Regions from separate parts of the Streptomyces sp. NPDC097640 genome, predicted to be linked through region 2. Evidence: riboswitches for the same ligand, from Rfam matches in the RefSeq annotation. Region 2 holds a riboswitch; the other holds the start of a gene.

Region 1 (4,545 bases), on a different contig from region 2:
GTGCCCTTCTCGCCCCGCACCAGCACCCCGCCCACGGCCGGTGACACGGCGTTGAGCAGAAGCGCCAGCCGCAGGTCGGCCATCCCGACGAGCGCGGTGAAGGGGTAGGGGGCGGCGGTCATACGGGGGTTCCTCCTGCGGTGAGGGGGCGATGGCGGTGTGGGCGTTGGCGGAGGCGGAGGCGGGTGGCCCGGGGTTTGTTCCCCTCCCCGCCCCTTCCCGATCCGGGGGCGGGCCCCCGGGCCCCCGGGCCGTGGGGGCCGGTCGCGACCGGCCGTTGGCGTCGGTGGCCGGGCGCCGTGGCCGGCGAGGCAGGGCCGCTGTCGTGGTCAGTGGTGGGGGTGATCTGCGCTTTGTTCCCCTCCCCGCCCCTTCCCGATCCGGGGGCGAGCCCCCGGGCCCCCGGGCCATGGAGGCCGGTTGCGACCGGCCGTTGACGACGGCGGCCGAGCGCCGAACTCGGCGAGGCCGGGCAGGCGCTGCGGGGGAGGCCTCCAGCGACGTGGGGGGTGCCCGGGTTGGGGCTGGTTGTGCCTCTGGCGGGGCCAGTGGTGCGGGTGGCCTGGGGTCTGTTCTCCGCCCCACCCTTTCCCGATTCGGGGGCGGGCCCGCGGGTCCCCGGTCGGCGTCGGCGGTCGAGCGTCGTGCCCGGCGTAGCCGGGCCCGCGGCGGTGGCGGGGGCGGTGCGTACGGTGGGGGGCTTGGTGGCTGTTGTGGGGGTCACCGGGGCTCCCGCGGGAACGGTGGTGCGCCCGGTGGGACGAACGGCAGTCCCTCCGGGACGCCGTTCTCGATGAGCCGCAGCAGCGCGTCCGTGTCCGCGTGTTCCTCGATCAGGTCGCCCAGGCGGTCCAGCTGTTCCTCGCGCAGCTCCCCGAAGCGGGTGTCGGGCGCCGGGACGAACGCCCGGCCCGCCGCGTCCGCGACCCGTCGCAGGAAGGCGCGCCGGAAGCCGTCGCTCTCCAGCGAGCCGTGCCAGTGCGTGCCCCACACCGAGCCCACCCGGCAGCCGTCCAGGAAGGGCTCGCCCGCGCCGTCCGGCAACTCGGCGACCCCGTGGTGGATCTCGTAGCCCTCCACCGGCTCGCCGAGCGCCTCGCCGACCGGCCGCGCCAGGGTCTTGTGCACCGCGAACCGCACCCGTACGGGCAGCAGCCCCAGCCCCTCGACCGTCCCGGCCCGCGACTCGACCTCGTCCTCGATGCGCTCGCCGAGCATCTGGAAGCCGCCGCAGATGCCCAGCACCGGGCGACCCTCGGCGGCCCGCCGCGCGATCGCCGCCGCCAGCCCGCGTTCGCGCAGCCACTCCAGGGCCCGTACGGTCCCGCGGGTGCCGGGCAGCACCACCAGGTCGGCGTCGGTCAGCTCCTCCGGCCGGTCCACGAACCGCACGACCACGCCCGGCTCCGCGGCCAGCGCGTCCACATCCGTGAAGTTCGACATGAGCGGCACCGCGGCGACCGCGACCCGCAGGATGTCCGCGCCGTGCGGCGGCGCGACGACGCTCTCGCGCACCGTCCCGCGCAGCGAGACACGCAGGCCGTCCTCCTCGTCGATGCCGAGCCCGTGCGCGTACGGCAGCACGCCCATGGTCGGGCGGCCGGTCAGGCCGCGCAGCATCTCCAGGCCCGGCTCCAGCAGGGTCACATCGCCGCGGAACTTGTTCACCAGATAGCCCGCGACGAGCCGCTGGTCGGCCTCGGAGAGCAGCGCGGTCGTGCCGAAGAACGACGCGAAGACGCCGCCGCGGTCGATGTCCCCGACCACGACGACCGGCAGCCGGGCGGCCCGGGCGAGACCCAGGTTCACGATGTCGGTGCGGCGCAGGTTGATCTCGGCGGGGCTGCCCGCGCCCTCGCAGATCACCGCGTCGTGCGTGCGCCGCAACTCGGCGAGGCACTCGGTGACGGTGCCCAGCAACGCCTCCTGGCGCCCCGCGTGGTACCCGCGCGCGCTCAGCTCGCCCACCGGCTTGCCCAGCAGCACCACCTGGCTGCTGCGGTCGCTGCCCGGCTTGAGGAGCACCGGGTTCATCAGCGCGCTCGGTTCGACGCGCGCGGCCGCGGCCTGCATGGCCTGGGCGCGGCCGATTTCGGCGCCGTCGCGGGTCACGAAGGAGTTGAGCGACATGTTCTGCGCTTTGAACGGCGCGACGCTGACGCCCTTACGGCTGAGCCATCGGCAGATCCCGGCCGTGACGACGCTCTTGCCCGCGTCCGACGTGGTGCCCGCGACGAGCAGGCCGCCGCCCTGTGCCCCGGTCGCGCCCCCGCCGGGTATGCCGCTCATACGCTGTCCCTCCCCGCGGCCGCAGGCCGCGCCGTCCTGCCAGGTCCCGTTCCGGGTCCGTCCGTCCGCAAGGACCGTGCCCAGCGGGCGAGCGCGCCATGTGGGGCACGGGACGGCCCCAGCGCCGCCCCCACTGCCAGCCGGGCCCCGACGGACACGCCGAGCGCCAGGGCGCCGACGCGCTGCGACAGCCGAACCGCGCGCTCGATGTCGGCGGCCTCCACCGCCCGCCCGCCGGGGTTGAGCACCGGCCGGTGCTCAACGCGGCCGCCGTACGCGAGAGTGCCGCCCAGCCGTACGCCGAGCGCGCCCGCGAACGCGGCCTCCACCGGGCCCGCGTTGGGGCTCGGATGGCGGTGGCCGTCGCGCAGCCAGGCGCGCCGCGCGCCGCGCGGGTCGGGCCCGGCCAGGGTGGCCAGCGTCGCGGTGAGCCGCGCGCCGGGCCAGCCGGCGAGGTCGTCCAGCCGGGCCGCGGCCCAGCCGAACCGCCGGTAGCGCGGCGACTTGTGGCCGACCATCGCGTCCAGGGTGTTGACGGCTCGGAAGCCGACCAGGCCCGGCACCCCGCCGACGGCCCCCCACACCAGCGCGCCCACGACGGCGTCCGAGGTGTTCTCGGCGACCGACTCGACGACCGCGCGCGCGATCTGCCGCTCGTCCAGCGCCTGGGGGTCCCGGCCGCACAGGTGCGGCAGCCGCCGCCGGGCGGCGTCCAGGTCCCCGGTGGCCAGCGCGCCGCCGACGGCGCGCGCCTCCCGGCCCAGCGTGGTCCCGCCGAGCACGGCCCAGGTGGCGGCGGCGGTCAGTACGGTGTGCGCGGCGCGGGAGGGGCCACCCGAGGAGTCGCTGCCCAAGGCCCGTACGGCGTGCACCGAAAGCGCGGCCCCCGCGGCCGCGCCGCCCGCGCACAGCGCGGCGTACAGGGCCCCGGATCCGCGGTGGTCGCGCCACAGCAGCCGCTCGACGGCCAGGGCGGCGCGCCCGAACGCGGCCACGGGGTGGCCGCGGCGCGGATCGCCCGTGGCGAGGTCGCCGAGGAAGCCGAGGGCGGCGCCGCACGCGTACGAGGCGTGATCGGCACCCATCGTCAGTCCGCCGTCGTGCCTCGGCGCGTCGGGGCGTGGAGTTCGGGCCGCGGGCGGGTCGGCGTCGGCGGCATGGCGGTGCCGGGCATGGCGGTATGTCCTCACTCAGGGTCCGCGCCCTGGTTCGACGTGACCGGCGGTGAGAGTCTCCTGGCTCCCGGATCCGCGCTTCTCCCGGTCTTCCAGCCTCCGTACGGAGGCCGTGACTTGTGCGGGCTATGGGAGAGCGCTCCCCGGTGACAGTGGCGGGACCGCGCCGGATTCTCACCGGCTTCCTCTCCTGCCGCCGTTTGGCTCGGGAAGTCCACCATGGGCCGCGAATGGCCGTCAACTCGCGAATGCCCCGGGATGCGCGAGTGTGCCGAGGCCCACACGCGCCGCACACGCCACGGCCGCCGGGCGGGTCCGCGCTGGTCGGCGCGGCCCGGCCCGGCGGCCGCGGCTACTGCTGGAACACGGCCGAGCCGTGCGGGTTCAGGCCGTCAGGCCACGATCAGATTGATGCCGTACGCCACCGTCGCCGCGCACAGCGCGAAGCAGGCGTACGCGGCGGCGCGCGCGGGGCCGACGCCGACGCCGGCACCCGCCGGGGCCGCGGCGGTGTCCTGGCCCGCCTCGGCCTGCTGGGGCTTGCGGGAGGCGCCGAGGATGCCGAGGGTGAAGACGCCCACGAAGCCGACGGTCACCACGAGGCTGACGCCGAAGACCTGGCCGAGAGCCGCCCAGTCGATGCTCATCGCGTTACTTCCTTAGCTGGTGCTGCCGGTGGCGGCGGAGGCGCCGGCCGGGGTGGCGGAGGGGGAGGAGGCGTGCGCGGGGGCGACCGGCCCGGCGGGCGGCGGGGCCACGGACTGGAGGGCGGCGGTGACGACGCCCACCGGCTCGGCCGGCGCCGCCCCGGCGTCGGTGCTGTCGTTGACGTCGTTGACGTTGGTGTGGTCGACGGGCTTGCGGCGCGAGGCCGCCCAGATCGCGGCGCAGGCGGCGACCGCGAGCACGGCGACCGTCGTGACGCCCCAGTCGCCCTGGTCCGCCAGCAGCGCCGCGCCGCCCGCGACGAGGCCCGCGGCGGGCAGGGTGAGCAACCAGGCGAGGACCATGCGGCCCGCGGTGGACCAGCGCACCACACCGCCCTTGCGGCCGACGCCCGCGCCCATCACGGCGCCGGAGC
Region 2 (4,545 bases):
AGGTCCCTGGCGGCCGCCAGCCGTCCCAGCCGGCTCGACCGCCTGCCCGGCGGGCGGGTGGAGCAGGACCTGGAGGACGTGCTGCGCACGGTCGCCGAGGTGGTCCGCGAGGTGACCGCCGCCCTGGCCGCGAAGGGCCGCGAGGCCCCCGTGGCGCTCGCGCTCACCGGGCAGGGCGACGGGCTGTGGCTGCGCGACGCGGCGGGCCGCGCCGTGCGCCCGCCGATCTCCTGGATGGACGGCCGGGCGAACGACACCGTGGCCCGCTGGGGCGAGGACGGCACCATCCGCGACCTCTACCGGCTCACCGGCTCCGGGGTGTTCCCCGGCTGCCACGCGCCGCTGCTGCGCTGGCTGGCCGACCACGAGCCGCAGGCCCTGGCGCGCGCGGAGGTCGCGGGCTACTGCGTGGACGCGGTGGCCCAGCGGCTCACCGGCGTCATCGGCGTGGACGCCTCGGACGCGTCCATGCCCTTCCTGGACGTGACCACACGCACATACGTCCCCGATGCCCTGGAAGCGTGCGGAATCGCCGAATACGCCCGGCTGTTGCCGACGCCCGCCGCGCCCGGCACCGTCCTGCGGCTCGACGACGCGGGCGCGGAGCTGCTCGGGCTGCCGGCCGGACTGCCCGTCACGGCGGGCCCGTACGACCTCCCGGCCTGCGCGATCGGCAGCGGCGTGACGGAGGTGGGCGACGGGCTGCTGATCGTGGGCACCACGCTCGCCAGCCAGGTCCTCACCGACAGCGCGCGGATCGACCCGGCGGCCGACCCGGCGGGCATGTGGCTGTGCACGCCCGACCGGGACCGCTGGCTGCGCGGCATGCCCGCCATGGTGGGCACGGCGGCCCTGGAGTGGGTCCTGGAGTTCACCGGGGCGACCACCGCGGACCTGGAGACGCTGCTCGCCGACAGCCCGCCGGGGGCGCGCGGGGTGACCGCGCTGCCCTTCCTGTCGGACGCGGGCGAGCGCGCCCCGTTCGTGGAGCCCGCCGCGCGGGGCCGGTTGGACGGCCTGACCCTCGCCACGACCCGCGCGGACGCCGTCCGGGCCGCCTGCGAGGCCGTGGCGTACGCCGCACGCCACTGCCTGGAGGCCGCGGGGCTGAGTGCGACGCTCGCGGCCTGCGGGGGCGGTACCCGGTCCGCCGCCTGGACCCAGCTGTTCGCGGACGTCCTGGGGCGGCCGGTGCGGATCCCGGACGAGCCCGAGGTGGGGGCGCGCGGCGCGGTCGCGGTCGCCTGGCGCGCGTTGGGCGACCCGGTGGACGCGGCACAATGGCGAGCCGATTCGCGTACTGTCGTACCCGACGCGGAGCGCGCCGAGGCATACGAGCGCGGCTACGCGGACTACCGGGCCAGGCTGGCCCGTACCCTCGCGGAGTGGCGGGCAACGGCGCCCGCTTAAAAGCGACCCGGCGCCGCGCCGGGCCCGGCGCAGGCCCTTGCCGGGCCCCTGCCGGGCTCGCGCCCGACCGTCCGTGCCGGACCCGCACCAGGGCCGCGCCGGGGCCGTACCGGCCCCCTGCCGGCCTCTGCCGGGCCGCCTCGGGGCATGCCCCAGGGCCCGCGTCAGGCCCGTCCCGGGCCTGCGTCAGGCCCGTGCCAAGTGCGCGCCAAGACCGCGCCAAGTCCGGCACTGAATAGCACATTCGTACGAAACACTCCACCTCGCGACACAACATGTGGGGGCGCGTGCGCTCGCCACCACAAGATGTATGCTCATGCTCGCTGTCGCCGCAGGGGAATCCGGTGCGAATCCGGAACTGTCCCGCAACGGTGTACGCGTACGCTTTTGCGTACCCGCGAGTCCGAGGACCTGCCGACAGCCGTCTCATACGTCCGGGCCCCGCGGGTTGGGCCGATGGACGCTGTGCGGTATGCCCTTGGCGGTTTCGGCATGCCCGCACGCGCCCATCGCGTACCACCCGCCCGGCCCCCAGCCGAGCGAGGGAGAACACTTCAGTGACCATCGCGCCAGCCGATCCGGTTTCAGAGGCAGCGGCTACTCAGGCAGCGGACGACGCGCCCGGGACCGCCCTGCTGCGGACCCTGACGGAGCTCACCGCCGACCTGTCCGCCACCGACCCCGGCAAGGTCGCGGCCGCCGCCCTGCGCGGCCGCCATCCCGGCTCGGACGAGGCGGAGTTGCGCACCCTCGCGACCGAGGCGGCGGCCGGTCTGATCGCCGAAGAACCCGAGTACTCGAAGCTCGCCGCGCGGCTGCTGACCCTCGCCATCGCGGAGGAGGCGGCCGGGCAGGGCGCGGTCTCCTTCTCCGCCTCGGTGGCCGTGGGCCACCGCGAGGGCCTGATCGCGGACGGCACGGCCGAGTTCGTGACCGCCCACGCCGCCCGCCTGGACGCGCTGGTCGAGCGGGCGCTGGCCGACGGCGCCGACGACCGCTTCGGCTACTTCGGGCTGCGCACCCTCCACAGCCGCTATCTGCTCCGCCACCCGATCACCCGCCAGGTGATCGAGACCCCGCAGCACTTCCTGCTGCGGGTGGCCTGCGGGCTGGCCGAGGACCACTCGGAGCGGGCGCTGGACGACGTCGCCGAGCTGTACCGGCTCACCAGCACGCTGTCCTACCTGCCCAGCTCCCCCACGCTGTTCAACTCCGGCACCCGCCACCCGCAGATGTCGTCCTGCTATCTGCTGGACTCGCCGCTGGACGAGCTGGACTCGATCTACAACCGCTACCACCAGGTCGCGCGGCTCTCCAAGCACGCGGGCGGCATCGGCCTGTCCTACTCGCGCATCCGCGCCCGCGGTTCGCTGATCCGCGGCACCAACGGCCACTCCAACGGCATCGTGCCGTTCCTGCGCACCCTCGACGCCTCCGTCGCCGCCGTCAACCAGGGCGGCCGGCGCAAGGGCGCGGCCTGTGTGTACCTGGAGACCTGGCACGCGGACATCGAGGAGTTCCTGGAGCTCCGGGACAACACGGGCGAAGAGGCCCGCCGCACCCACAACCTCAACATCGCGCACTGGATCCCGGACGAGTTCATGCGCCGGGTGGAGGCCGACGCCGACTGGTCGCTGTTCTCGCCGGTCGACGCGCCCGCGCTGGTCGACCTGTGGGGCGAGGAGTTCGACGCCGCGTACCGGAAGGCCGAGGCGGACGGGCTGGCCGTCAAGACCGTCCCGGCGCGCCAGCTGTACGCCCGGATGATGCGCACCCTCGCGCAGACCGGCAACGGCTGGATGACCTTCAAGGACGCCGCCAACCGCACCGCCAACCAGACCGCCGAGCCCGGCCGGGTCGTGCACTCCTCCAACCTGTGCACCGAGATCCTGGAGGTCACGGACGACGGCGAGACGGCCGTGTGCAACCTGGGTTCGGTCAACCTGGCCGCGCACCTGGGCAAGGACGGCCGGATGGACTGGGAGCGGCTGGACGCGACCGTCCGTACCGCCGTCACCTTCCTCGACCGCGTGGTGGACATCAACTTCTACCCGACCGAGGAGGCCGGGGCGTCCAACTCCCGCTGGCGGCCGGTGGGCCTGGGCCTGATGGGCCTCCAGGACGTCTTCTTCCGGCTGCGGCTGCCCTTCGACTCGCCCGAGGCGCAGGCGCTGTCCACCCAGATCTCCGAGCGCATCATGCTCGCGGCGTACGAGGCGTCCTGCGCCCTCGCCGAGCGCCACGGCCCGCACCCGGCGTGGTCCGCCACCCGCACCGCGCGCGGCGTGCTGCACCCGGACCACTACACGGACGCGGTGGCGACCTGGCCCGAGCGGTGGGCGGCGCTGCGCGAGCGGATGGCGAAGTCCGGGATGCGGAACTCGCTCCTCCTCGCCATCGCGCCGACCGCGACCATCGCCTCGATCGCGGGCGTCTACGAGTGCATCGAGCCGCAGGTCTCCAACCTCTTCAAGCGCGAGACGCTCAGCGGTGAGTTCCTCCAGGTCAACTCCTACCTGGTGAACGACCTGAAGAAGCTCGGCGTGTGGGACGCCCAGAGCCGTGAGGCGCTGCGCGAGTCCAACGGCTCGGTCGAGGACTTCTCCTGGGTGCCCGAGGACCTGCGGCGGCTGTACCGGACGGCGTGGGAGATCCCGCAGCGCGCCCTGATCGACATGGCCGCCGCCCGCACCCCGTACCTGGACCAGAGCCAGTCGCTGAACCTCTTCATGGCCTCGCCCACCATCGGCAAGCTCAGCTCGATGTACGCGTACGCCTGGAAGCGCGGCATCAAGACCACGTACTACCTGCGCTCGCGCCCGGCGACCCGGATCGCGCAGTCGGCCCGCGCCGCCGCCCCCGCCACCGTGCCCGTCCCCACCCAGCAGGCGCCCGTCGACCCCGAGGTCATCGCCTGCTCCCTGGAAAACCCCGAGTCCTGCGAGGCCTGCCAGTGACCACCGCCCCCGAACGCGTCAAGAACCTCCTGGACCCCGGGTTCGAGCTGACCCTGCGGCCGATGCGGTACCCGGACTTCTACGACCGCTACCGCGACGCGATCAAGAACACCTGGACCGTGGAGGAGGTCGACCTCCACTCGGACGTGGCCGACCTCGCCAAGCTCTCCCCCGGCGA

What was found. A riboswitch is a leader RNA that binds a small molecule or an ion and turns the genes downstream of it on or off. The one in region 2 is predicted to bind cobalamin.
Region 1: it holds a riboswitch for cobalamin, as region 2 does, so the genes downstream of both, ABTY62_RS45980 (cobalamin biosynthesis protein) here and ABTY62_RS14765 (ribonucleoside-diphosphate reductase subunit alpha) in region 2, are expected to answer to the same signal.

The regions. Positions count from the first base shown of each region.
Region 1 covers NZ_JBEOSB010000052.1:6,715-11,259, forward strand. The annotation lists gene ABTY62_RS45970 (putative cobaltochelatase) at 1-122, opposite strand, end outside; gene ABTY62_RS45975 (cobyric acid synthase) at 721-2,289, opposite strand; gene ABTY62_RS45980 (cobalamin biosynthesis protein) at 2,286-3,374, opposite strand; cobalamin riboswitch at 3,499-3,698, opposite strand; gene ABTY62_RS45985 (hypothetical protein) at 3,857-4,111, opposite strand; gene ABTY62_RS45990 (inorganic phosphate transporter) at 4,124-4,545, opposite strand, start outside.
Region 2 covers NZ_JBEOSB010000008.1:200,776-205,320, reverse strand. The annotation lists gene ABTY62_RS14770 (FGGY family carbohydrate kinase) at 1-1,410, shown strand, start outside; cobalamin riboswitch at 1,721-1,843, shown strand; gene ABTY62_RS14765 (ribonucleoside-diphosphate reductase subunit alpha) at 1,968-4,367, shown strand; gene ABTY62_RS14760 (ribonucleotide-diphosphate reductase subunit beta) at 4,430-4,545, shown strand, end outside.